One region of the Vibrio sp. SCSIO 43133 genome, then DNA from elsewhere that is predicted to be linked to it. Evidence: predicted binding sites of a transcription regulator. Region 1 holds the regulator's gene; each other region holds the start of a gene.
The links. The regulator PurR, encoded in region 1, represses purine synthesis genes. The targets are predictions, from matches to a motif close to TNANGNAAACGTTTNCNTNA.
Positions count from the first base shown of each region.

Region 2: the regulator PurR is predicted to act here: its motif matches at 4,086-4,105, upstream of guaB (IMP dehydrogenase).
Region 3: the regulator PurR is predicted to act here: its motif matches at 3,616-3,635, upstream of pckA (phosphoenolpyruvate carboxykinase (ATP)).
Region 4: the regulator PurR is predicted to act here: its motif matches at 2,094-2,113, upstream of metK (methionine adenosyltransferase).

Region 1 is NZ_CP068024.1:2,397,151-2,403,274, reverse strand. Features, by position in the region: gene JKJ11_RS11350 (alpha/beta fold hydrolase) at 1-734, shown strand, start outside; gene JKJ11_RS11345 (putative signal transducing protein) at 712-1,047, opposite strand; gene JKJ11_RS11340 (TVP38/TMEM64 family protein) at 1,047-1,730, opposite strand; gene JKJ11_RS11335 (TfoX/Sxy family DNA transformation protein) at 1,850-2,440, opposite strand; cyclic di-GMP riboswitch class I at 2,556-2,643, opposite strand; gene purR (HTH-type transcriptional repressor PurR) at 2,823-3,827, opposite strand; gene torD (molecular chaperone TorD) at 4,130-4,783, opposite strand; gene torR (two-component system response regulator TorR) at 5,064-5,774, shown strand; gene elyC (envelope biogenesis factor ElyC) at 5,886-6,124, opposite strand, start outside.
Region 2 is NZ_CP068024.1:2,911,401-2,917,524, reverse strand. Features, by position in the region: gene der (ribosome biogenesis GTPase Der) at 1-4, shown strand, start outside; gene JKJ11_RS13705 (hypothetical protein) at 69-932, shown strand; gene JKJ11_RS13700 (sensor domain-containing diguanylate cyclase) at 1,258-2,277, shown strand; gene JKJ11_RS13695 (zinc ribbon domain-containing protein) at 2,382-2,615, shown strand; gene xseA (exodeoxyribonuclease VII large subunit) at 2,625-3,998, opposite strand; gene guaB (IMP dehydrogenase) at 4,206-5,669, shown strand; gene guaA (glutamine-hydrolyzing GMP synthase) at 5,823-6,124, shown strand, end outside.
Region 3 is NZ_CP068024.1:162,875-168,998, reverse strand. Features, by position in the region: gene gspD (type II secretion system secretin GspD) at 1-953, opposite strand, end outside; gene gspC (type II secretion system protein GspC) at 985-1,911, opposite strand; gene hslR (ribosome-associated heat shock protein Hsp15) at 2,203-2,589, shown strand; gene hslO (Hsp33 family molecular chaperone HslO) at 2,605-3,480, shown strand; gene pckA (phosphoenolpyruvate carboxykinase (ATP)) at 3,830-5,458, shown strand; gene JKJ11_RS00800 (AsmA family protein) at 5,568-6,124, shown strand, end outside.
Region 4 is NZ_CP068024.1:399,453-405,576, reverse strand. Features, by position in the region: partial or broken gene tkt (transketolase) at 1-1,946, opposite strand, end outside; gene metK (methionine adenosyltransferase) at 2,254-3,405, shown strand; gene JKJ11_RS02135 (DUF2189 domain-containing protein) at 3,763-4,557, shown strand; gene JKJ11_RS02130 (SprT family zinc-dependent metalloprotease) at 4,640-5,149, shown strand; gene JKJ11_RS02125 (endonuclease) at 5,247-5,957, shown strand; gene rsmE (16S rRNA (uracil(1498)-N(3))-methyltransferase) at 6,038-6,124, shown strand, end outside.

The DNA.
Region 1 (6,124 bases):
TGCATGGGGCAGGGGGCAGCTCATCTATATGGTTTAAGCAGATACGAGCTTATCGTGAGCACTTCAACTTACTGTTCATTGATTTGCGTGGACATGGTAAATCAAATCAGTTCTTAAAAGATATCATGGCCAACAAGTACACATTCAAAACGGTAACAATGGATATCGTTCGTGTACTGGACCACCTTAAAATACAATCGGCCCATTTTGTCGGCATGTCTCTTGGTACCATCATCGTGCGCAATATTGCTGAACTGGCAATGCCAAGAGTGCGCTCGATGGTTCTGGGTGGAGCGGTAACGCGCTTTAACACACGTTCACAAATACTGGTAAAAATTGGCAACATGAGTAAGCACATAATCCCTTATATGTGGCTCTACAGCTTATTTGCGTACATTGTGATGCCTCAGAGGGGACAGAAAGAGTCTCGCCACTTGTTTGTTAGAGAAGCTAAGAAACTGTGCCAAAACGAATTTAAGCGTTGGTATCGACTAACTACGGAAGTCAACCCACTGAATCGTTACTTCAAGGAGAGGGAACTACCGATTCCGACCCTGTACCTAATGGGTGAGAAAGACTACATGTTCATCAAGCCGGTGAAAGAAATGGTGGCTGAACATAAGTCCAGCCAACTATTAGAGATTAAAGATTGTGGCCATGTTTGTAATGTCGAGAACCCCGAAGAGTTCAATCGTCACTCAATTGCCTTTATTAAGTCGGTGACACCTCAGTAGGCGCTAACGCTTGGCAACTCCAACAGGCGCCAAACTGCGCTTCATTCACTTCATGACACCTTGGACACACCCAATCCCTTTTTTCCAAATCTGCTTTTAACTGTTCTTGCCACTCGGCTATGATAGCTTTCGCTTTAACATGTTGTTTGTTATCGATTAGCCAGACATAAGGCAAGGTATTTTCATCAAATGGCACTTCACCTCGAAGCGTGTAAACCCCTTCACCTCTAACTTCACAAAGGATTCCTTCATTTTTCAATTGTTGTTGAACGATATGTGCTTCCGTCGGACTATTGCCAATAAAAACCTTCATTATTCTTGTACCTGTGGTGAGCGAGAAATTCGCGCCATAATCCACTTAGCAATCAGTGGAAATAATCCCAACAAGGCAAATGAAGCTAAAACTGCTGGGGAAACGATACCTGACAAACTGTTAATATTGGCGAGCTGTGTACCGGCATTTAAGTAAACCGCAGTTCCAGGCAACATGCCTAGCTGGCTCACTAAATAGTACTTTGACACTTTAATTGGTGTTAAGCCCATTAATAGGTTGATTAAAAAGAACGGAAATACCGGAATCAATCTTAGCGAGAATAGATAAAAAGCCCCGTCCTTTTCTACACCTTTATTGATAGTTTCTAACTTTGAACCGAACTTGCTTTGAACCCAGTCACGCAATAAAAAGCGACTACTCAAAAATGCAATGGTTGCACCAATGGTACTAGCAAAAGAGACAAGAAGAAGGCTGGTCCAAAAGCCAAATAAAGCGGCACCTAGTAACGTAACGACTGCAGCTCCCGGAATTGAGAATGCGGTAATGGCAATATAGGCAAAAAAGTACACTAATGCGGCAGTAACAAAATTCTGACTGATATATTCGCTGAGTGCAGCTTGCTGAGCCTGAGCATTTTCCAGTGTTAAATATTGTCCAAAATTAACACCTAGAATGATAATGACGGCGAGAAGTGCGATTCCGAGTATTAGCTTTTTGCTCATGATGCTGTCCTTGTGACGACTCTGTATTAGTTTAGTAGACAGGGCGTGGATAGATTTACTTTCATCATAAACTAAAAAAATCAGCCGTTAGGCTGATTTTTTGTATAGAGCGATAAGGGCTAGTTTATAAGACTGGCCAATTCTTCTCTTTTATTTTGCGGAATCACGGACCAGTGCGTGCCATTAATGGCACCCTCTAGCGCCCAAAGTAACTCAAGACCTACAGTATTTGAGTGAGTTCGTTGGATTGCTTTAAAAGCCTCCACAGAACCTTGCTCTTGCAGATCGTATACCGATTCAATTCCAGCTTTCTTAAGCATACGCTCAGTAGCCAGTCTTAAATTAGGTAAATCTTTGAGTCGATTGGGTTTTGTTTCCGACTGTTGCACTTTTTCTGTTTTTGCGAACTCTAAGGCAGAGCGAGCATGAGTCAAGATAACATCCTGATCTTGCCAACAGTCCTCAGGGAGTGCGAAATACTTAGTGACAACGGGGAACCCACGCTTCTTATAAACGTATGGCTTGTAGCCAAGTTGCTTAAATTTAGCGATCGTCTGACGGTTAGTTCTGATATGTAATTTGTTATTCACTGCTAATGCAAACATGGTATCGTCAATAAAGATACCAAATCCACCAAACATAGAACGAGACTTAACTCTTCCAAGCTGAGCGAACAATTGCATCGAGTTTTTTAGTATAGGATTGTCCATGCTTATTCTTTTCTCGGTGTTATTGATTGTGTCACCAAAATCAGGTCCGAGAGTATAGCAAACGGGTGTCAGCCTTCTGTTAGCGGTAAACCAAAAGAATGCTAATACCTTTGCCATCGGTAACCCCGCTACCTATCAAATAAATTTGGTTTAGGCCGGTGGCTTTGCGTCCCACCCTTTCAAGTGGTTTGCCCTGTGCGTGACATATTTAGAATAAATGAAAATGACTCACATCTATGACGGTTGTATGGTAAAAGTGTGATATTGCTTCAGATAATCGATTGGGATTTGTGCGGGAGAGTGTGTCGAAACAAACAATAAAGCGTTCAGTTTATTGGATGAGGATCAAAAAAAAGTGCCTAGAAAGGCACTTTTTTCAGGATTATGTGAGTTTTTTGACAGAATCACGTTCTACAATCTCAGGGTGCATTTCGAAAATGCGTTTTTCGTGACCTTTATCTTTGATTCGTTCTAGAAGAATCTCAAACGCATTCTTACCTACACGACGCTTCGGTTGGTGCACTGTTGTTAGTGGTGGAGAGAAATACTCAGCCAATTCGATATTGTCATAACCGATAACGGAAATATCTTCTGGAACTTTTACACCTAATTGTTGCAGGCGACTCATTAAACCGAATGCCATGGTGTCGTTGAAGCAGAATACGGCAGTTGGACGAACTTCCATTGCTGCAATACGGTTAGCGGCAATCACGGCCGTATCACATTCGAAGTTACCTTCTAAGATTCGGTCATCTTTCATCTCGATACCCGCTTCCGCTAGAGCACGCTGATAGCCGACAATACGCTCTTGGCAAACGGCTTTCTCTAGGTGTCCGCTCAAGCATGCAATGTCAGTATGACCGTTATCGATCAGATATTTAGTTGCGAGATAGCCGCCTTCTTCCGAGTTATCAATGATCTTGTCGGCTTGAGAGCTTTCTGGGCCCCAGTCCATAATCACTTTCGGAATATCTGAATGACGGTCTAGCATTTCTAGTAGCTCTTCAGTTAAGTCGGAGCACATAACCAAAATGCCATCAACACGTTTTTCTGCGAGCATGCGAATATAGTCGCGCTGTTTCTCGTAGACACCACCCGTGTTACATAGGATTAAAGTATAGCCTTGGCGATAGCAGTAGCTTTCAACACCGTCGATGACTTCCGAGAAGAACAAGTTTGTAGATTGAGTGACAAGCATTCCAATCGTTTTGGTCGAGTTACATTTCAAACTACGAGCAACCGCACTTGGTGCATAGTTAAGTTCATCTACCGCTGCCATCACTTTTTCTTGTGTGGCTTCTGCTACAAAACGAGTTTTATTAATTACGTGAGAAACGGTGGTCGTTGAAACGCCAGCCAGACGGGCGACATCTTTGATTGTTGCCATAGCTATATCCTTTTATCGCGGAGTGCTATTAATAGCCAATACCGCTTCGAATTCTGGAAGCCAATATATGGGTTCCTAATAAGTAGTGCATTCTGAATGAAAAAACCGCTTTTCAGCGGTTTGGTTCAACAGTTCGACAGATTATTATTGTGCTTGTTGAATACCAAAGCGGCTTTTGCATTTAAACGGCGGATTGTAGTCTTCCCCATTGATACAAGCAATCACTTATACAACAAATTTATAGATAAGGCGCACTTTTGTCTGTAACGGTGAGTGATAAACAGTACATGCGCCTCAAAATCTTAGGCTTGATCACCTTTTAAGTAATCAAGATCTAGCTTGATGAGTGCTTGAAGTACTGTTGATACCGCGGCGTAAAAACCAAACTCATCGTGCTGCTGACATTTAGTCACGAATTGTGGCACCCAAGTTAGCAGGTGTTGTTCAATAAACTCTGCTTGCTGCTCCATCGCCTCATTCATGTGAGCTTCTGACTCTAATTCGTTGGAACGAATAATGAGGTTCCCGAGAAAATCGAGCTCAATAGCCAAATGATCCGCTGGTTCGTTTAAGTTTTCAGTTACCGCAATATTATGCTCCGCAAGCAACTCTGACATCACTTGAGCGGGTTTGTCGTTTAACAGACCTGACTCACCAATATATAAAGAAGCATAAGGTAGCGCCCCATGCTTATCTGTTTTCAAAAACAGATCACAAAAATCAGCAGACAACTCAAGTTGGGCATCTTCTCTTACTTGCAGTCTGTTTAGTGCGTCGACCATAGAGGCGATAGGAGCTGATAGTGTTGGGTTTTCACCCAGTCCGGTAAGGAAAGCGCGTATATCTGGGCTTTGATATTGCTCGAGTTCTTCTGTGGTTAGTTCTCTAGCAAAGAGGCTCGAAAGCCACCAGTATAATTCAGCACGTTGTTCGTTAAATGCTTTGATTTCTTGCATTTTCTTATCTCCAAAAGTGTTATCTCTATTTTAGCTAATAAAGATGAACAACAGTAATCATTGATGTGAAAAAAAAAGACGAAAAATGAAGGGTTGTGAAGACATGGTCATGTGGAACAAGGTTTTTGGATAAATCTCTGTTGCATATCTGAAGTTAAGATTTCTATTTGTTTTGAATCAAGAAAAAGCAAGTTTTCTTCAATTCACGTCAATGTAGGCTAGAATTGTGACTAATTATGAATAGAATGACTCTGTCATTGAAAGATTGAGATAGAAAGACATGAAATATCACGTACTAGTAGTGGAAGATGATGTCGTTACGCGCAGCAAACTAGCGGGTTACTTCGAAAGTGAAGGTTACTTGGTGAGTGAAGCGGAGAGCGGCGAACAAATGCGTCAGATTCTACAGGAAGCCAGCATCGACTTGGTGATGTTAGACATCAACTTGCCGAAAGAAGATGGACTGATGCTAACGCGTGAATTAAGAAGTCAATCGGATATTGGCATCATTCTAGTGACGGGTCGCACAGATAGTATCGACCGTATCGTTGGTTTGGAAATGGGCGCAGATGATTATGTGACGAAACCATTCGAATTGAGGGAACTCCTAGTCCGCGTCAAAAATTTGCTATGGCGTATTTCTCTAGCCAGAAAACAACCTATTATTGAAGAATCGGTGCAGAATGAGAACTTGATTTACTTTGGTGAATGGGTGTTTGACAAGCAACGCCGTTCGCTAAGTAACAATGGAGAGCCAGTAAAACTCACTAAGGCAGAGTACGAACTCTTAGTAGCACTATCGGCATATCCTAACCAGGTACTTAGCCGAGAGCGTATACTTAATATGATTAGCCATCGAGTTGACGCGCCAAACGACCGCACTATTGATGTTTTAATTCGTCGCATGCGTGCGAAGATGGAGCTGGATCCGAAGAACCCACAGATTTTCATTACTGTTCACGGTGAAGGGTATATGTTCGCCGGTGATTAGCTTTCTATTCTGTTGCAATCATGACATAAAGTCCGTTGCAACTAGACTTTTTGAATAGTCGAAAAAAACGCCTCACTTTATAAGTGTGGCGTTTTCTTTTGTGCCTGACTTTTATTGAGCGTTTGCGGCTTCTTGCGGTTCTTCAGGAGCAAGCTGCGCTTCAATGTCTTGCTCAGTGATCTTATCTACACCCTCAGAAGACTCTAACTCAGAAACGGAAGGTAAAAACTCTTGGTTACCTTCGTTAGCCACCCAATCACGAAGGTTTTGCCATATTAACCCCATGGTCTCGTGCCAGTACCGCTCAGTTTGCTCCAAGTAGCGAGATGATGGCGTATATTTCTGCCATG
Region 2 (6,124 bases), 510 kb from region 1:
ATAAATCGAAATTAAACAACGCCCTCTGAGTACAGCGGGCGTTTTTTGTTGCAAGGAATAATCATACCGTGTTTACCGCTAGTAAAATTCACTTTTGTCATCAAACTTGGCAGCTAGACAGCGCAATTCAATTGATCGATGAGCATTCTGATTACACCGATATTGTTGTAGACAGTACGCCATTTCACCCTGTAAGTCACATATGGCCTGATCATCCGGCAGACAAAGGTTATTTGCTAGCGGAAGGTCAACAACTTGAAGTCATAGATTGTCTTGTTGGTGCTATCGAACTGGATACCAAAACACTGTATGTCGGCAGCGCGATTCCCGTAAAACGAGACTGTGATGGATGGGTATTTGTTGTTGTTCATCGAATCGCGAAAGGACCAGAACTTTGTGTTGGCCAGGTCATTACATTGGAAGTGGACAAAGCCTATCAACAAAGTTTGAGCAGAGGACATAGTGCCGGACATATCGCTTCTCTTGCACTTAACAAAGTGCTAGCTGCGTCATACTGGAGAAAAGAAGCAGACCGAAAAGATGGTTTGGCCCACTATGATTTTAATAGTTATGCTCAGGAACAGAGTGTGGTATCGCCAAACCGATGTTTTGACCGATATCGCCTTGGGAAAACGCTAAAGAAACGTGGATTAAATACTGTAGAGGTGTTGACAGACTTACAGAGAATTGAAGATATGACTAATCAACAGTTAGCTGAGTGGTCACAAGAACCCTCTGAAGTTTCAATGCAACTTGAAGGTCCATTTTTGACCAGTTCAAGATATTGGCACTGCACTCTTGATGGCGTCGACGTCGTGATGCCTTGCGGTGGAACGCATATCAATCATATGGATGAACTGATTAACCTTAGAGTCGAGCTAAAAGCCGTAGATTCGTCTTATATCGAAATGCATACCCATGTAAGTGACTAATTCGAGAAATGATCGTTTTATTAAGTTCTGTATAGTGTCATTTATCAAGTCTTATGTGGAATAATAATCTAAATTAAATCCAAATGCAGAATATGTAACTTATGCTTTCGGTGTGTGGTTATATAAATGTTCTTTTAAGAGCAGATCGCTGATCAGATTAGATTAAGGGGAAGATCTAGGGAAGATCTAGAACAGCATCGTATTGTTGTTCGTCCCTTTGACCATACGACTAAATATTAAACTGGTCAATAGATCATCTATCCGTACGTTGTGTTATTATGTGTCGGTTACGCATACTCAATAAGAACGACAATTCTGCGGATTTATGACGAAAGATTTGCTGATAGATGCCCATAAGGGCATGAACTTACTCTTGAAAGAACTTGCTCTGGGGTTGCCAAAACCCCAATTGGAGGAGCGAATCATTAAGTTAACAGAGCGCCTGTTTAAGGATAAACGCGCCTCAATATTAACGTTAGATCAAGAGACACATCGACTGTACAGCACTTCAGCACCTAACTTGCCTGACTTTTACAACGATGCTATTGATGGGATCGAAATAGGAGAAAGAGTAGGTTCCTGCGGTGCGGCTGCCTATTTAAAACGTTCTGTTATCGTCTCTGATGTCAAAAGCCATAGTAATTGGCAGCCTTTTGTTGAACTTGCGACACAAGCAAATATTAGAGCATGCTGGTCTGTGCCAGTGATCTCGACACAAGAGCACGTATTGGGTACGTTTGCACTCTATAGCTCATTGCCCTCTGATCCCCATGCTATTGAACTGGAGATACTCGAGTCTATTGCCGCGGTTTATTCTGTGGCACTAGAGAAATATGCTTTAGAAGATAAACTCAACTACCAAGCTAAGTTTGATTGTCTGACTCAATGCCTGAATCGTCGAGCTCTATTAGAACGTGTCGAACAAAGTCATTGCTTTCAAGGCAATTTTCTTGGCTGTTTCTTCATAGATATCGATAAATTCAAACAGGTAAATGATGTATATGGACATCAATTTGGCGATAGGGTGTTGGTTGCTGTCGCGCAAAAATTACGTTTGCTATTACCTGACCAAGCTGTGTTAGGTCGATATGGTGGCGATGAGTTTCTTGCGTTTAGTTGCTTTCCTAGTCAGGAAGATTCCAGAACTTTTTACGAGACATTGCAGTCAGAATTGAATCAACCTGTCACTTTAGAAGAGACTAACATCGGTGTTAGCGTTGGGTTTGCAACTAAAGAATGTTGTTCAGACATGACGATTGACCAATTGATCCGTTTAGCGGATACCGAGATGTACAAAGTCAAACGTAAAGCTAAGTTAGAGAGTTTATTCCTATCTCGTGGCTAAACGTTTTCCTAACGTTAAAGAACGTCTTATGGCAGTTGCCTAGTATCCTTTAGGTGTTCGAGATAGAATATCAATATTAACATCTACTAATATTTAGGTGAGATATGAACTTCGCAGACAACGAGTGCCCAGATTGCAAGGTCGCTTTAGATTGGGACGGGCAGTATTTCTGTAAACAATGTACTAAACACTTTGTCAAAATTGGTTATTGCCCAGATTGCCAAGCTGAAATGGAAAAGCTTCAGGCGTGTGGTGCAGCTAACTATTTTTGTAACTCATGTAATGAACTAAAGTCCAAATCTCGAGCAAGGTTTGAATTCCAACCAATCAAAGCTTAGTGAGATTGTCTAGTTAGGTTTGATATCGGTAACGGTAGAGACAAGAGTGCCATGCTCTACTTGAGTCGTCATTGTCGAGCCTATCTCTACCGAATCTACATGAGAAATGACTTTCCCATCCTCATCTTGAGTAATAGAGTAACCGCGCTTCAAAGTAGCGAGTGGACTCACCGTATCAAGCTTACCTACTGTTAATGCAAATTTATGCTTAGTTGAAGAGAGTTGGCGTTGCATCGCTTGCTCTAGTCGGCTTTCTAATTGAGTCAATCGATGCGATTGTTGTGCCAGACGAGTAACAGGAGACTGTAACTTCAGGCGATGCAGCTTGTTGGTTAACCTTAGAGTCTCTTGAGATAACCTTTGCTTCATTGCGGCATTAAGGCGGTACTCAAATTCATCCAGGCGTTGACTTTGGCGCTGCAAATGATGTTTAGGATGTTGATTGCTCAGGTCTTGCATCAACGAGGACAAGCGCTGCTTTTGCTCCGACAGATAAAGTCGAATGATGTTTCTCAGGCGCTGTTCTCTAGTGATCAGTGACTCACGTTTATGAGAGGTATCATTGCTGACTAGTTCTGCGGCTGCACTTGGTGTCGGGGCGCGCACATCAGCGACGTAATCAGCGATAGTGACGTCAATTTCATGTCCGACTGCACTGATAATTGGTATTTGGCTGGCGGCAATGGTTCTGGCGACGATTTCGTGGTTGAAGCACCATAAATCTTCAAGTGAACCTCCGCCTCGACCGACGATTAACACATCACACTCGTTTCGGCTGTTTGCTCTGCCAATCGCTTGAGCAATCTCAATCGCAGCATTATCTCCTTGAACCGTCGTCGGGTAAATAACCACAGGTAAGGAAGGATCACGCCTTTTCAAAACATCTAAAATATCAAATAAAGCAGCGCCCGTTTTGGAGGTAATGATACCTACACGTTTTGGGTGGCTGGGCAATGGTTGTTTTAGTGTTTGAGCAAACAAACCTTCTGCGGCAAGTGACATTTTCAGCTTCTCAAACTCTTGCTGAAGTCGACCATCCCCCTCGGGTTGCATTGACTCTATGATGAGCTGATAGTCACCTCGTGGCTCATAGAGAGAGAGTCTTGCTTTAACTAGTACTTGATTTCCATTAGCAGGTTTGAACGTTACACGGCGGTTGTTACCACGAAACATCGCGCATTTCACTTGAGCGCGAGAGTCCTTAAGAGTGAGGTACCAATGACCAGAGACAGGTGCAGAAAAGTTAGAAATTTCGCCGACTAACCACACAATCCCCATTTCATTTTCTAGCAACAAACGAACTTCAGAGTTCAGGCGTGACACCGTGTAAATGTTTTGATTACTAGACGTAGAATTAGAGCTTGATCGCGAGGATAGGGGCACAGCTAATCTCAAAGACGTGGGTATGGAAATTAGCGGCAATATAATACATATCAAGGGGGTAAATGCAAATAAAAAATATAAAAATGTGTAGCCAAGCGATTTCGTCGGGCGTATAATCCCACCGCAATATCTAATCCAAATGACCTTATTATGCGAAACGATAAGGGCGGATTATTCCTTCAACTCCTCTATTGTGAGATATTGCAAATGCTAAGAATTGCCAAAGAAGCGCTGACGTTCGATGATGTACTACTCGTTCCAGCTCACTCCACCGTTCTCCCAAACACAGCCGATCTTCGCACTCGGTTGACGAAGAATATCAGTCTGAATATTCCAATGATCTCTGCGTCTATGGACACAGTGACGGAAGCGCGTCTAGCGATCGCGCTTGCCCAAGAAGGTGGCATTGGCTTTATCCACAAAAACATGTCTATTGAGCAACAAGCTGAGCAAGTACGTCTTGTTAAGATCTTTGAAGCTGGTGTAGTAACAAACCCTGTTACTGTTCGTCCAGAAGCAACGATTGCAGATGTAATGGCGCTAACTGAAAAGCATGGCTTTGCAGGTTTCCCTGTTGTTACAGAAACGAATGAGCTTGTAGGCATCATCACTGGCCGTGATGTTCGCTTTGTTACTGATTTAAGTAAGAAAGTAGAAGTAGTAATGACGCCAAAAGCGCGTCTAGCATCAGTAAAAGAAGGCGCTTCTCGTGAAGAAGTGCAAGAAGAGATGCACCGTGCACGTGTTGAAAAAGTGTTGGTCGTAAACGATGAGTTCCAACTTACCGGTATGATCACTGCAAAAGACTTCCACAAAGCAGAACGTAAACCAAACGCATGTAAAGATGCGCAAGGTCGTCTGCGCGTAGGTGCTGCTGTCGGTGCGGGCGCGGGTAACGAAGAGCGCGTAAAAGCTCTAGTTGAAGCTGGTGTTGATGTGCTTTTGATTGACTCTTCACACGGTCATTCAGAAGGCGTTTTAACTCGCATTCGCGAAACACGTGAAGCGTACCCAGATCTCGATATCATTGGTGGCAACGTAGCTACGGCTGCTGGCGCGAAAGCATTGATTGAAGCGGGTGTTAGTGCCGTTAAAGTTGGTATTGGCCCTGGTTCTATTTGTACAACTCGTATCGTTACAGGTGTTGGTGTTCCTCAAGTTACAGCGATTGCTGACGCTGCTGGTGTTGCCAACGAATATGGTATTCCAGTTATCGCAGACGGTGGTATCCGCTTCTCTGGTGATATCTGTAAAGCAATCGTTGCTGGTGCATCATGCGTGATGGTTGGCTCTATGTTTGCTGGTACTGAAGAAGCACCAGGCGAAGTTATTCTTTATCAAGGCCGTTCTTATAAGGCTTACCGTGGAATGGGTTCTCTTGGCGCGATGTCTCAAGGTTCATCGGACCGTTATTTCCAATCAGATAATGCTGCGGACAAGCTTGTTCCAGAAGGTATCGAAGGTCGCATCGCCTACAAAGGTCGCCTAAAAGAAATCGTTCACCAACAAATGGGTGGTCTTCGTTCAAGCATGGGTCTAACAGGCTCTGCGACTATCGAAGATATGCGTACTAAAGCAGAGTTCGTACGTATCTCTGGTGCTGGCTTAAACGAGTCACACGTGCACGACGTTCAAATCACTAAGGAAGCACCAAACTACCGTCTAGGTTAATTACCCATAGACTGTAGTGATAACGTTGAGGGTCACAATTGACCCAAGTAAGTCTAAATCTTACGTAAACGTTTGCTTTTTTCCTTGATGCATAGATGTGAGGCGGGTAAACTCGCCTCCGTTCTCAATACTTAGCTTATAAGATTGCCCAAAATGACGAAAAATATTCATGACCAACGAATTCTGATTTTAGACTTCGGCTCGCAGTACACACAATTAGTAGCACGTCGTGTACGTGAAATCGGCGTTTACTGTGAACTATGGAGCTGGGATGTAGAAGAAGCGGATATTCGTGAATTCAACCCAGACGGTATTATTCTATCTGGCGGCCCTGAGAGTGTAACAGAGGAAAATTCTCCTCGTGCTCCTCAATACGTATTTGATTCAGGTGTTCCTGTTCTTGGCGTTTGTTACGGCATGCAGACAATGGCTGAGCAGCTTGGTGGCCGAGTAGC
Region 3 (6,124 bases), 1.4 Mb from region 1:
TTGGTATCAGGGTGCGCACTGATCATCACTTCAGAGCGGTTTGCTCCACTGCCTGACGTAGAGCCAGACTGCTTCTCTTTCTGAAGGTTATCTGACACCCCTTTTAGCACATCCACAAGGTCTTCAGCTTTGGCATATTTAAGATACTGAACTCGGTTGTTGCCTTTGGTCGCCATCTCAACATCAAGCTGATTAATCAAACGACGTAAACGCTCACGAACCTTAGGGTCACCAGAAATCAAGATAGAGTTAGTTCGTTCATCCGCCACCAGCTTAGGTTGCAAGAGTGCTGGGGTGTTTTTAGCGTCTGTCGTCTTATTTAAAGCATCAACAATACGAACCATTTCAGCGGCCGAAGCATTCTTTAATTCAACCACTTCAACTTCTTTATCACCCGCTTGGTCTACACGGCGAATAATATCTGCTAGGCGATTAACAACGGCGGCACGGCCGGTAATAAGAATGATGTTCGCAGGGTCATAATGAACCACATTACCTGCACCAGCATTATCATTTAGCTGGCGCAACAAAGGAGAAAGCTCTCTTACCGAAACATTCTTCACCGCGACCACACGTGTCACGACACTGTCTCCTGTGACGTTATCGGAATCACCAACTACGGGAATCGCCGAGGTCTTGGCATCTTTTGCTTTGATAACCTTCAAAATGCCATTGTCCATCTCTACGACAGCGAAACCATAGACTTCTAAGACATTAAGAAAAAAGCTGTAATATTGCTCTTCATTTAGAACATCATAGCTACGCACATCGACTTTACCGCGCACTGACGGATCAACAATGATGGTCTTATCGAGGTTGCGTCCAACGATATTGATAAACTCATGTAGGTCAGTTCCCTTGAAACTGGCACTGAATTCATTGGCTGATACCGTTGGCGCAGCCATCAGGCTCCCCATCAATAACCAGGTACTTGTTTTAAGCCAACTTTTCACTTGTTGCTCCCTTGTAATGCCTTACGCATAACTAAAACTGAATGAATATGTCATGTTGTTGCCCGTCACGCTCTACCGTTAGATTGAGTTCGGTAAGCTCGGAAATAGACTGATAAATTTTCCCCATAGCAGCAGGATCAGTGAGATCGGCACCATTAAGTGCAACAGCAATATCACCATTTTGAAGTCCTACGGCGTTAAACAGCTCTGGATCTCGTCCAGGACTGACTCGGTAACCTTTTACCTGACCATCTCTTTTCACTTGAGAAAGTCGGACATACTGAAAAATCTGTTGTGGATCTTGAGTAATCGTTCTGCGAATCGCTGTCAGCTTTTCTTCTGAATCAATAGGGTTATTTCCCGCAATATTGGAGGCTGCCACTTGTGGCGCCGTCTTCAACTCAAGTTTTTTATATTCCAAGCCTTCTAACATCACCGTCTCATCACGTCCGGAGTTGGAAATAATGATTCGGTCAATCATCACGGCGCTCACCGTCGCTCGCGTGCCTTCAATCTGTTCTCCAATCCCATACGTTCCTTGCTTGCCACGATTGGCAACCACCGCAAGGCTCAAGTTAGGATTACTACTTACTACCGAGCCGACTAAAACCACATTCAAACGTGTTTTAGGTGCATCAGTCACCACTGGCGCCTGTACTACTTTTTGCTCGCGATTGTACCGTCCAAAGATATTGGCTTTGTTGATATCGGAAGAGTGTAAATTATTAGATTGAGTTTGCGCTTGGTTATTAACAGCAACGGGCGCAACCCATTGACTAACAGAATGAGTTTGAGGAAACAATTGCCATAGTAAAACGCCAGCAATCCAAGCGGACACCGCTAACATGGTTAGAGTAAGCGTTAGGCTAATTTGAGATTGATACTGCAGACAACGACGAAAAAATGAAGATATAGAAGCGGTGTTGATACTCGCAGCCGATATGGATATTCCTTTCACTCTCCTAACTTCCTGCCCTACTAAACATTTACTGACTGTGTAATTAATTGTTATTGCTAAATTATCAGCAATCGTTTTTTGTATGGTTAATCATCTGACTATAGCATAACTACTATGACTGTAGTGCAATCCGCAGAATGGGGTTGAAATAATTAGATCTAAACTCCATTTAGAGGAATATTAGCATGATAAACCTATCAGCAGCTCTCCTCAATTTGTCAGTAATTACTTAAAACTGTCAGGTTATTGAGCACAAGAGCACTGATATTGAGTTAGATAGCAGGATTCAGTATGAGTTCCGAAGAAAAAGCCGTTCGCCTCGATAAATGGCTGTGGGCCGCCCGCTTTTACAAGACAAGAAGCATCGCTCGCAACATGGTCGATGGTGGCAAAGTCCACTATAATGGACAACGTTCTAAACCAAGTAAAATTGTAGAATTAGGCGCTGTCATCGCCCTCAGACAAGGCAATGAAGAAAAGACAGTGACTATTGAGCGTATTTCAGATCAACGCAGAGGTGCACCGGAAGCCCAAACTCTCTACTCAGAAACATCAGAGAGTATTGCCAAACGAGAAGATAACGCGTTGCGCAGAAAACTAAATGCTCACAACCCAAGCCCTGAGCGTCGACCTGACAAAAAACAGCGTCGCGACATTATTAAGTTTAAACATCAATAAGCTGGAGTTTCCTAAATGGCTAACAACACATTAAATCGCTACCTCTTTGAAGAGCTATCAGTGCGCGGAGAGCTCGTGCAATTGGATAGCGCCTATCAGGAGATACTATCCAGCAAAGAATACCCAGCTCCACTGCAAACTCTTCTAGGTGAGTTGCTTGTTGCGACAAGTCTACTAACTGCTACGTTGAAGTTCGAAGGTTCAATTACCATGCAGTTGCAGGGTGATGGCCCAGTTTCCTTAGCGGTGATTAATGGAGACCACAACCAAAAACTACGTGGTGTTGCTCGCTGGGAAGGCGATATTGCTGATGATGCTTCAATCCACGACATGATGGGTAAAGGCTACCTAGTTATCACCATTACTCCAGATCAAGGTGAACGCTATCAAGGCGTTGTCGGATTGGAAGGTGACAATTTGTCAGAGGTGCTAGAGGGCTATTTCGAGCGTTCTGAACAGTTGAAGACTCGTTTATGGATCCGTACTGGTGAAGTTGATGGTCACAAGCATGCGGCAGGCATGCTGCTTCAGGTTATGCCTGATGGTACCGGTTCTCCAGAAGATTTCGAGCATCTAGAGCAGCTCACGAATACTGTAAAAGATGAAGAGTTATTTGGTTTAGAAGCCAATGAATTGCTCTACCGTCTATATAACCAAGATAAAGTACAGCTATTCGAACCAAAAGAAGTGGAATTTTTCTGTGGTTGTTCACGTGAACGTAGCGGCGCAGCTATTGTCACTGTCGCTCAGGAAGAAATTTTTGACATTTTGGCTCAAGATGGCGAAGTTGCCCTGCACTGTGATTACTGTGGTTCAACCTACGCTTTTGACGAGCCAGAGATCAAAGCACTTTACGCAGATGCCCAATCGGATAACAAGACCGTACACTAATTTTTAGAGTGTAAAAATGAATAAAAGCCAGATCAGATGTGATCTGGCTTTTTTTGTTCGTTTTATTTAACAAATACGCAAATTATTAATGCAAATGCACTAACAAAAGACGTAAATCATGTGTTACATTTGATCTAACGCAAAGGTTTGCTTTGGGGAGAATTAGCCTAATTTCAATATGTGACAAAACACTTAAAACCATCAATAACTGATGAATAATTTTTGAACTATATCCCTGTTTTCTCGGGTCGCCGTTGCTAGCATGGAGTTCAAAATAAAAAACAAATAATAAATAACGAATTACAAAAAAAATTTTAAAATCCCTACAAAAATCCAATAAGGAGCACCTATGACCGTTATGGACATTAATAAGGCTGCACAAATCGATCTTACCAAGTACGGAATCACTGGCGTAACTGACATTGTACGCAACCCAAGCTACGAACAGTTATTTGAAGAGGAAACTCGCGAAGGTCTAGAGGGCTACGAGAAAGGCGTAGTCACTGAACTTGGCGCCGTCGCTGTAGACACGGGTATCTTTACTGGTCGCTCACCAAAAGACAAATTTATCGTTAATGATGACACCACTCGCGACACCATGTGGTGGACATCCGATAAAGTTAAAAATGACAACAAACCTATGTCTAAAGAGGCATGGGATGACCTAAAACTACTCGTTACAGGTCAACTTTCTAACAAACGCTTATTCGTCATTGACGGATATTGCGGTGCGAACCCAGACACTCGACTCTGCATTCGTATTATCACAGAAGTGGCTTGGCAGGCTCACTTCGTTAAAAACATGTTCATCCGTCCAACAGAAGAAGAGCTCGCTACGTTTGAGCCAGACTTCGTGGTCATGAACGGTGCTAAGTGCACTAACCAAAAATGGGAAGAACAAGGGCTCAACTCTGAAAACTTCACTGTATTCAACCTAACGGAAAGAATGCAGCTTATCGGCGGTACTTGGTACGGTGGTGAAATGAAGAAAGGTATGTTCGCAATGATGAACTACTTCCTTCCTCTAAAAGATATCGCATCCATGCACTGTTCTGCGAATATGGGCGAAGAAGGTGATGTGGCTGTCTTCTTTGGCCTATCAGGTACGGGTAAAACAACGCTATCAACCGATCCAAAACGCGCACTGATCGGTGACGATGAGCACGGTTGGGATGATGACGGTATATTCAACTACGAAGGTGGTTGTTATGCGAAAACAATCAACCTTTCGAAAGAAGCTGAGCCAGACATCTACAACGCGATTCGTCGAGATGCACTATTAGAGAATGTTACTGTTCGCAACGATGGTTCTATCGACTTTGATGATGGTTCGAAGACAGAGAACACTCGTGTCTCGTACCCACTTCACCATATCGAAAATATCGTGAAGCCAGTATCGAAAGGTGGTCATGCGAACAAAGTCATCTTCTTGTCAGCAGATGCGTTTGGTGTACTTCCACCAGTTTCTAAATTGACACCTGAGCAAACTAAGTACCATTTCCTTTCAGGCTTTACAGCGAAGTTAGCAGGTACTGAGCGTGGTATCACAGAGCCAACACCAACATTCTCAGCATGTTTCGGGGCAGCATTCCTAACGCTACACCCAACTAAGTACGCAGAGGTTCTAGTGAAGCGTATGGAAGCAGCAGGCGCGGAAGCTTACCTTGTGAATACTGGTTGGAATGGCAGTGGTAAACGTATCTCGATTCAAGATACACGCGGTATCATTGATGCGATTCTAGATGGCTCTATTGAACAAGCAGAAACGAAGACTATTCCTGTGTTCAATCTAGAGGTACCGACTTCGCTTCCAGGCGTTGACCCAACTATCTTGGACCCAAGAGACACTTATGTAGATCCACTACAATGGGAGAGCAAAGCCGAAGATCTAGCGAAACGCTTTATCAATAACTTCGACAAGTATACTGATAATGCAGAAGGTAAATCATTGGTAGCCGCTGGCCCTCAATTGGACTAATTGTTAGATAAACGTTCAATTTTTTAACTCTAGCCCCTCTTTTTGAGGGGCTTTTTCGTGTTTTTCACGCTAAATTATTGTTTATGTTGGAAGGTAGGAAAATAACTTCGTGATAAGAAAGATAATTGCACTTTGGATAGCATTGCTTGCACTTGGCTTACTTTCAGTTTTGATCGTTTTTGGTGTCTTGCATACACAGTATGCCAAACCAATTATCACTTATGCTCTGCAGCAAGCATTGAACATAAAAGTGGATAGTGAGGCGATAAGTTATCACTACCCTAATAGAATCGATTTTTCGAATGCCAACTTTTCAAAAGCTGAGCACGATTCCATTAGTGTCAACAAGCTATCGGTGTGGTTTTCACTGCCAACGTCGACTTCTAAGTGGCTACACATTAACGAGTTGTATGTTAGTGGTGCCAATCTATCAAACCTTACGCTGGGCCTAGATGCATTAGCTGATTACCAGATCAACAACATCGCTCTCGATCATATGGATTATTCTGGACACGACGTGATCATCAATGATCTGCAGCTCCAACTAAGAAACCTAGAGGTAGGTACATCAATCGAAAGTACTAGAGCAGACTTTCAAGTTCGTGCTTCCCAGGTCTACTATCAAGGTGAAGCTATTGATGAGCTTCTCCTTGATGGTTCCCTTGC
Region 4 (6,124 bases), 1.6 Mb from region 1:
CTCACCCGCTGGCGCAGATTCACCGAATGTTGTCATGCCGATAATCTTGCCACCGAAGCCAACATACTTGTACCAGTAATCCGCAATACCTGCTTCAACAGCAATACGCTTAGTCACTGCCGCAGGAAGAACCGCTTCACGGTATGCTTCATCTTGCGCATCAAATACGTCAGTAGAAGGAAGAGACACTACACGTACCTTCTTACCTTCAGCCGTCAGTTCAGCGTAAGCGTTTGTTGCTAGCTCAACTTCAGAGCCCGTAGCGATAAGGATCAGCTCAGGTGTACCTTCACAGTCTTTCAGGATGTACCCCCCTTAGCAACATTGGCTAGCTGCTCTGCGTCACGATCTTGTTGTGCAAGATTTTGACGAGAGAAGATGAGCGATGTTGGACCGTCTTTACGCTCAATCGCGTATTTCCAAGCAACCGCAGACTCTACTTGGTCACATGGACGCCATGTGCTCATGTTCGGCGTTACGCGTAGTGATGCGATTTGCTCAACCGGTTGGTGTGTCGGGCCATCTTCACCCAGACCGATAGAGTCGTGAGTGTAAACTTGGATGTTTTGCACTTTCATCAGTGCAGCCATGCGCATTGCGTTACGAGCGTATTCCATGAACATTAGGAAGGTTGCACCGTAAGGGACGAAACCACCATGCAGAGCGATACCATTGATGATCGCGGTCATACCGAATTCACGTACACCGTAGTGGATGTAGTTACCAGACGCATCGTCAGCCGTTAGCGACTGAGAGCCAGACCACATGGTGAGGTTTGATGGTGCTAGGTCAGCAGAGCCGCCCATGAATTCTGGAAGCATCTTACCGAACGCTTCTAGAGCATTTTGAGACGCTTTACGAGATGCAATGTTTGCTGGGTTAGCTTGAAGATCAGCAATGATCTTGCTTGCTTCTTGTTCCCACTGAGCTGGAAGCTCACCGTTCACACGACGCTTAAACTCAGCTGCTAGTTCTGGGTAAGCCGCTTCATAAGCCGCTAGCTTCTCGTTCCAAGCTGCTTCTTTTGCGCTACCCGCTTCGTTTGCATCCCACTCTGCTTTGATGTCAGCAGGGATTTCGAATGGACCGTGTTCCCAACCCAGGAATTCACGTGCTGCTGCAATTTCGTCGTGACCTAGTGGTGCACCGTGACAGTCGTGAGAGCCCGCTTTGTTTGGTGAACCAAAACCGATGATGGTTTTAGTACAAATTAGTGTTGGACGAGGATCCGCTTTTGCCGCTTCAATCGCTGCATTGATTGCATCAGCATCGTGACCGTCTACTGCAGGAATTACGTGCCAGCCGTATGCTTCGAAGCGCTTAGGTGTGTCATCAGAGAACCAACCTTCCACTTCACCATCGATAGAAATACCGTTGTCATCCCAGAAAGCAATCAGCTTACCTAGACCTAGCGTACCTGCTAGAGAACATGCTTCGTGAGAGATACCTTCCATCAGACAGCCGTCACCCATGAAGACATAAGTGAAGTGGTCAACGATGTCGTGACCTTCTTTGTTGAATTGTGCTGCAAGAGATTTCTCAGCAATCGCCATACCAACCGCGTTGGTAATGCCTTGACCTAGAGGACCAGTCGTCGTCTCGATACCTGGTGCATAGCCGTACTCTGGGTGACCTGGTGTTTTTGAGTGCAGTTGACGGAAGTTTTTCAAATCGTCAATTGATAGCTCGTAGCCGCTTAGGTGAAGCAGAGAGTAAATCAGCATTGAGCCGTGGCCGTTTGATAGTACGAAACGGTCGCGGTCAGCCCATTCTGGGTTTGACGGGTTGTGATTTAGGTGAGAACGCCAAAGAACTTCAGCGATATCAGCCATACCCATTGGCGCACCTGGGTGACCTGAGTTAGCTTGTTGAACACCATCCATGCTTAGCGCGCGGATTGCATTAGCGAGTTGTTTACGAGAAGACATGTAGGCTCCTGAGTGCATTAAGCGAATTCCAAGTTTTTCATAAGCTGAACGAATAATCAGCGGCGCTATTGTCGCAAAGCCCCATACTCTCTGCAAACGTTTTACCGTCATTTTTTGGCTTTTTGCCGCGATAATGTCGTACTAAAGCGCGTTTCTTTGACAAAAATGGGCAAACGATTGGCTATAACTTAAAAGCAAAAATCGCTTGCTAATCGCACATTGATGAATAGAATAGACGTCTAGATGTAGATACACCTACAATATATCATTGAATTTTCTATAAGTGAGTACGATATGCTCGCTTTAAAATGTAATTGGAGCTCTCATGGCTAAGCACCTATTTACTTCTGAATCTGTATCAGAAGGCCATCCAGATAAAATCGCTGACCAAATTTCTGATGCGGTACTTGATGCAATCCTTGAACAAGACCCAAAAGCACGTGTTGCTTGTGAAACGTACGTTAAGACTGGCATGGTGATGGTAGGCGGTGAGATCACTACTTCAGCATGGGTTGATATCGAAGAATTGACTCGTGAAACTGTTCGTGAGATCGGTTACGTTCATTCAGATATGGGCTTTGACGCTGATTCTTGTGCGGTACTAAACACTATCGGTAAACAGTCTCCAGACATCAACCAAGGCGTTGATAAAGCAGATCCTAAAGAGCAAGGCGCTGGTGACCAAGGCATCATGTTCGGTTATGCAACTAACGAAACTGACATCCTAATGCCAGCTCCTATTACTTACTCTCACCGTCTTGTTCAAAAACAAGCGGAAGTGCGTAAGAACGGTACTCTACCTTGGTTGCGCCCAGACGCTAAATCTCAGGTAACGTTCCAGTACGATCAAGGTAAGATCGTTGGTATCGATGCCGTTGTTCTTTCAACTCAGCACTGTGATTCAATTTCTACACCAGACCTACGCGAAGCAGTGATGGAAGAGATCATCAAACCAGTACTACCATCAGAGTGGATCAACAAAGAAACTAACTTCTTCATCAACCCAACCGGTCGTTTCGTAATCGGTGGTCCAATGGGTGACTGTGGTCTAACAGGTCGTAAGATCATCGTTGATACATACGGCGGCGCTGCTCGTCACGGTGGTGGTGCATTCTCTGGTAAAGATCCATCAAAAGTAGACCGTTCTGCAGCATATGCAGCACGTTATGTAGCGAAAAACATTGTTGCTGCTGGCATGGCAGATCGCTGTGAAATCCAACTTTCTTACGCTATCGGTGTTGCTGATCCAACCTCTATCATGGTGGAAACATTCGGTACTGAAAAAGTATCTCACGACATCATCGTCGAAGCAGTACGTCAAAACTTCGACCTGCGTCCATACGGTCTACAAGAGATGCTAAACCTTCTTCAGCCAATCTATAAGAAGACAGCAGCATACGGTCACTTCGGTCGTGAAGAGTTCCCATGGGAAGCGACAGACAAAGCAGTAATCCTACGCGACTTCGCTGGTTTATAATCTGCCAACTCTGAACTAATACTCTAAAAAGCCTTCAAAATATTTTTTGAAGGCTTTTTTGTTTTTATTACTAACCATTTCAAACACTTTGTTGCATTATTGTTAAAAATGAACTTTGCGGCACGTAATTTATACCCTTCTGAAAATTGTGTTTTCTCGCAACTCGGTTAATAGTTAATCAAAAGTGCCCTTGCAAACAGACCTTTTGGGGTCTGAGTTTCGTACTGTAAATAGAGCACTTATAAGGGGAAGACGCTAAACAACGACACTTTGCTATAACTGTTCGTGCTGAATAACCAGCATCGTTAGCGCCATCCCTGAGAAACGTAGGCCAGTTTGTCAAATCAGGGAGGACATATGCCTCGAACTGTAAATACCGACGACTTCCACAAGAAACACGAAGTCAGGGATCAAGATTACGCTAAAACTATTCCTTGCAATCAACTGAGTGTATCAGCGCCATTTCACTGGCTAGCGCTTGGTTTGCATGACCTAATTCGAATGCCAATTATCAGCGCGTTTTATGGCTTATGCTTTACGGCTGCCGCTGTCGCGATTGTGCTATTAGTACAATGGCAAGGAACCCACCTAGTCATCATGCCGAGTTTGGTGGTTTATATGCTCATAGGGCCATTTTTGGCACTTGGGTTGTATGACGCAGCATGGGAAAGAGAAAAAGGACACAAACCCAGTCTGTTCCACTCCATGAAAGCCATCGGTAGAAATTCCACCTCACAGTGGGCATTTGCCGTTTTGCTCGCTGTAGCGATGATTTTCTGGATGAGAATCGCAGCCTTGTTGCACGCTCTCTACCCTTCTGTTCAAGGCGCACCCTTGACAGATTTTGCACCATTTTTGATTACGGGTAGTGTTATTGGAGCTGTGATTGCTTCGATTATCTTCAGCATTTCAGCGTTCTCGATTCCACTCATGATGGAGAGACGCGTCGATGTGATGACCGCCGTGTTTACTAGCTTCAATGCGGTCAAATCGAATATTCCAGCCATGATTGTATGGGCTTTAGTAATCTGTGGCGGTATCTTGATTGGCTTCGCTACCTATGGCATTGGAATGATCATTACTATGCCAATCCTAGGCTATGGTACATGGCACGCCTATCACGAAACCATTAAGAAAAAACATCATCCTTAAGCCAACGAGCAATATATTGCAAACATAACCAATGTCTCTAGAATAACGCCCTCATTTGGGCGTTATTTTTTGATTGAGTTAAATGAAATCATCTCCATCCGAAGAACTGCACTACCTCGCAGTAAAAAAACTAGCACAATGTATCGAAAAGGCTCGTCACTACTTTGAGCGAGACTTTCGCATGCCCGCGCTCAACTACCAACTTCGTGGCAAAGCGGCGGGAAAAGCCTACTTGCAAGCGTGGGAGATACGTTTAAATCCAGTCTTGTTTGCCGAGAACCAACAAGCTTTTATCAACGAAGTGATTCCACATGAAGTCGCTCACCTCATTACGTTTGCTTGCTTTGGTCGAGTGCGCCCACATGGAATGGAGTGGCAAATGGTTATGAACCAAGTCTTTTCGTTAACACCCAAGACCACACATTCTATGAATGTTCAATCCGTTCAAGGTCGTACCTTCGAATACCGCTGTCAGTGCGACACTTTCCCCGTATCCATAAGAAGACACAACAAAGTGATGCGTCAGCAGGCCAGTTATCGTTGCCGAAAATGTGGCAGCCAAATTGAATTCACGGGCAAACAACTCAGTTAAATTGAGGATCTTTGCCGAGTAATCTACATATCTATCGGTAGATTGGGCACTTTTTGCGAGTTAAACTAGGTTATCTCAACCTTTTTAAAGACTTGCAATGAATCGTTATTTATCTTTTATCTTGGCGCTATTCATCGGTTTAACCTCATTCTCGGTGCTTAGTGCCCCACCTAGTAGCTTTAGCAAAGCGAAGAAAGAAGCCGTCAAAATCTATGCGGATCACCCTATCAGTTTTTACTGTGGGTGTGATATTCAATGGCAAGGAAAAAAAGGCGTTCCAGACCTGTCATCTTGTGGTTATCAAGTCCGCAAACAGCAGAAACGTGCAAGTCGTATTGAATGGGAACATGTCGTACCCGCATGGCAATTTGGCCACCAGCGTCAATGCTGGCAAGAAGGTGGCCGGAAGAACTGCACTCGAAACGATAAAGCGTTCAAATTAATGGAGGCGGATTTACACAATCTCACACCAGCTATCGGTGAAGTCAATGGCGACCGCTCCAATTACAACTTCTCTCAGTGGAATGGTATTGATGGCGTCAGCTATGGCCGCTGCGAGATGCAAGTTAACTTCAAACAACGCAAAGTCATGCCACCAGACCGAGCTAAAGGTTCCATCGCCCGTACCTACTTATATATGAGTAAAGAGTACGGGTTTAAGCTGTCCAAACAACAAACACAGTTAATGCAAGCTTGGAATAAAACTTACCCTGTCGACACTTGGGAGTGCACTCGCAATGAACGCATCAAGCGCATTCAAGGCAACGATAACCCATTTGTGGCAGAAGCCTGTAAAAATCCTAGCTAAATCGAGACGCCAGCCCTTGTAATTTTGAGGTCGGGCATCCATCTTATACCTCTATACAGTTTTGTTCTTTGGAAGTTTTTATGCGTATACCTCGTATCTATCACCCTGAACCAATCCACGCTTTAGGGACTCTTGCACTAAGTGAAGATGCCGCTGGCCATGTGGGC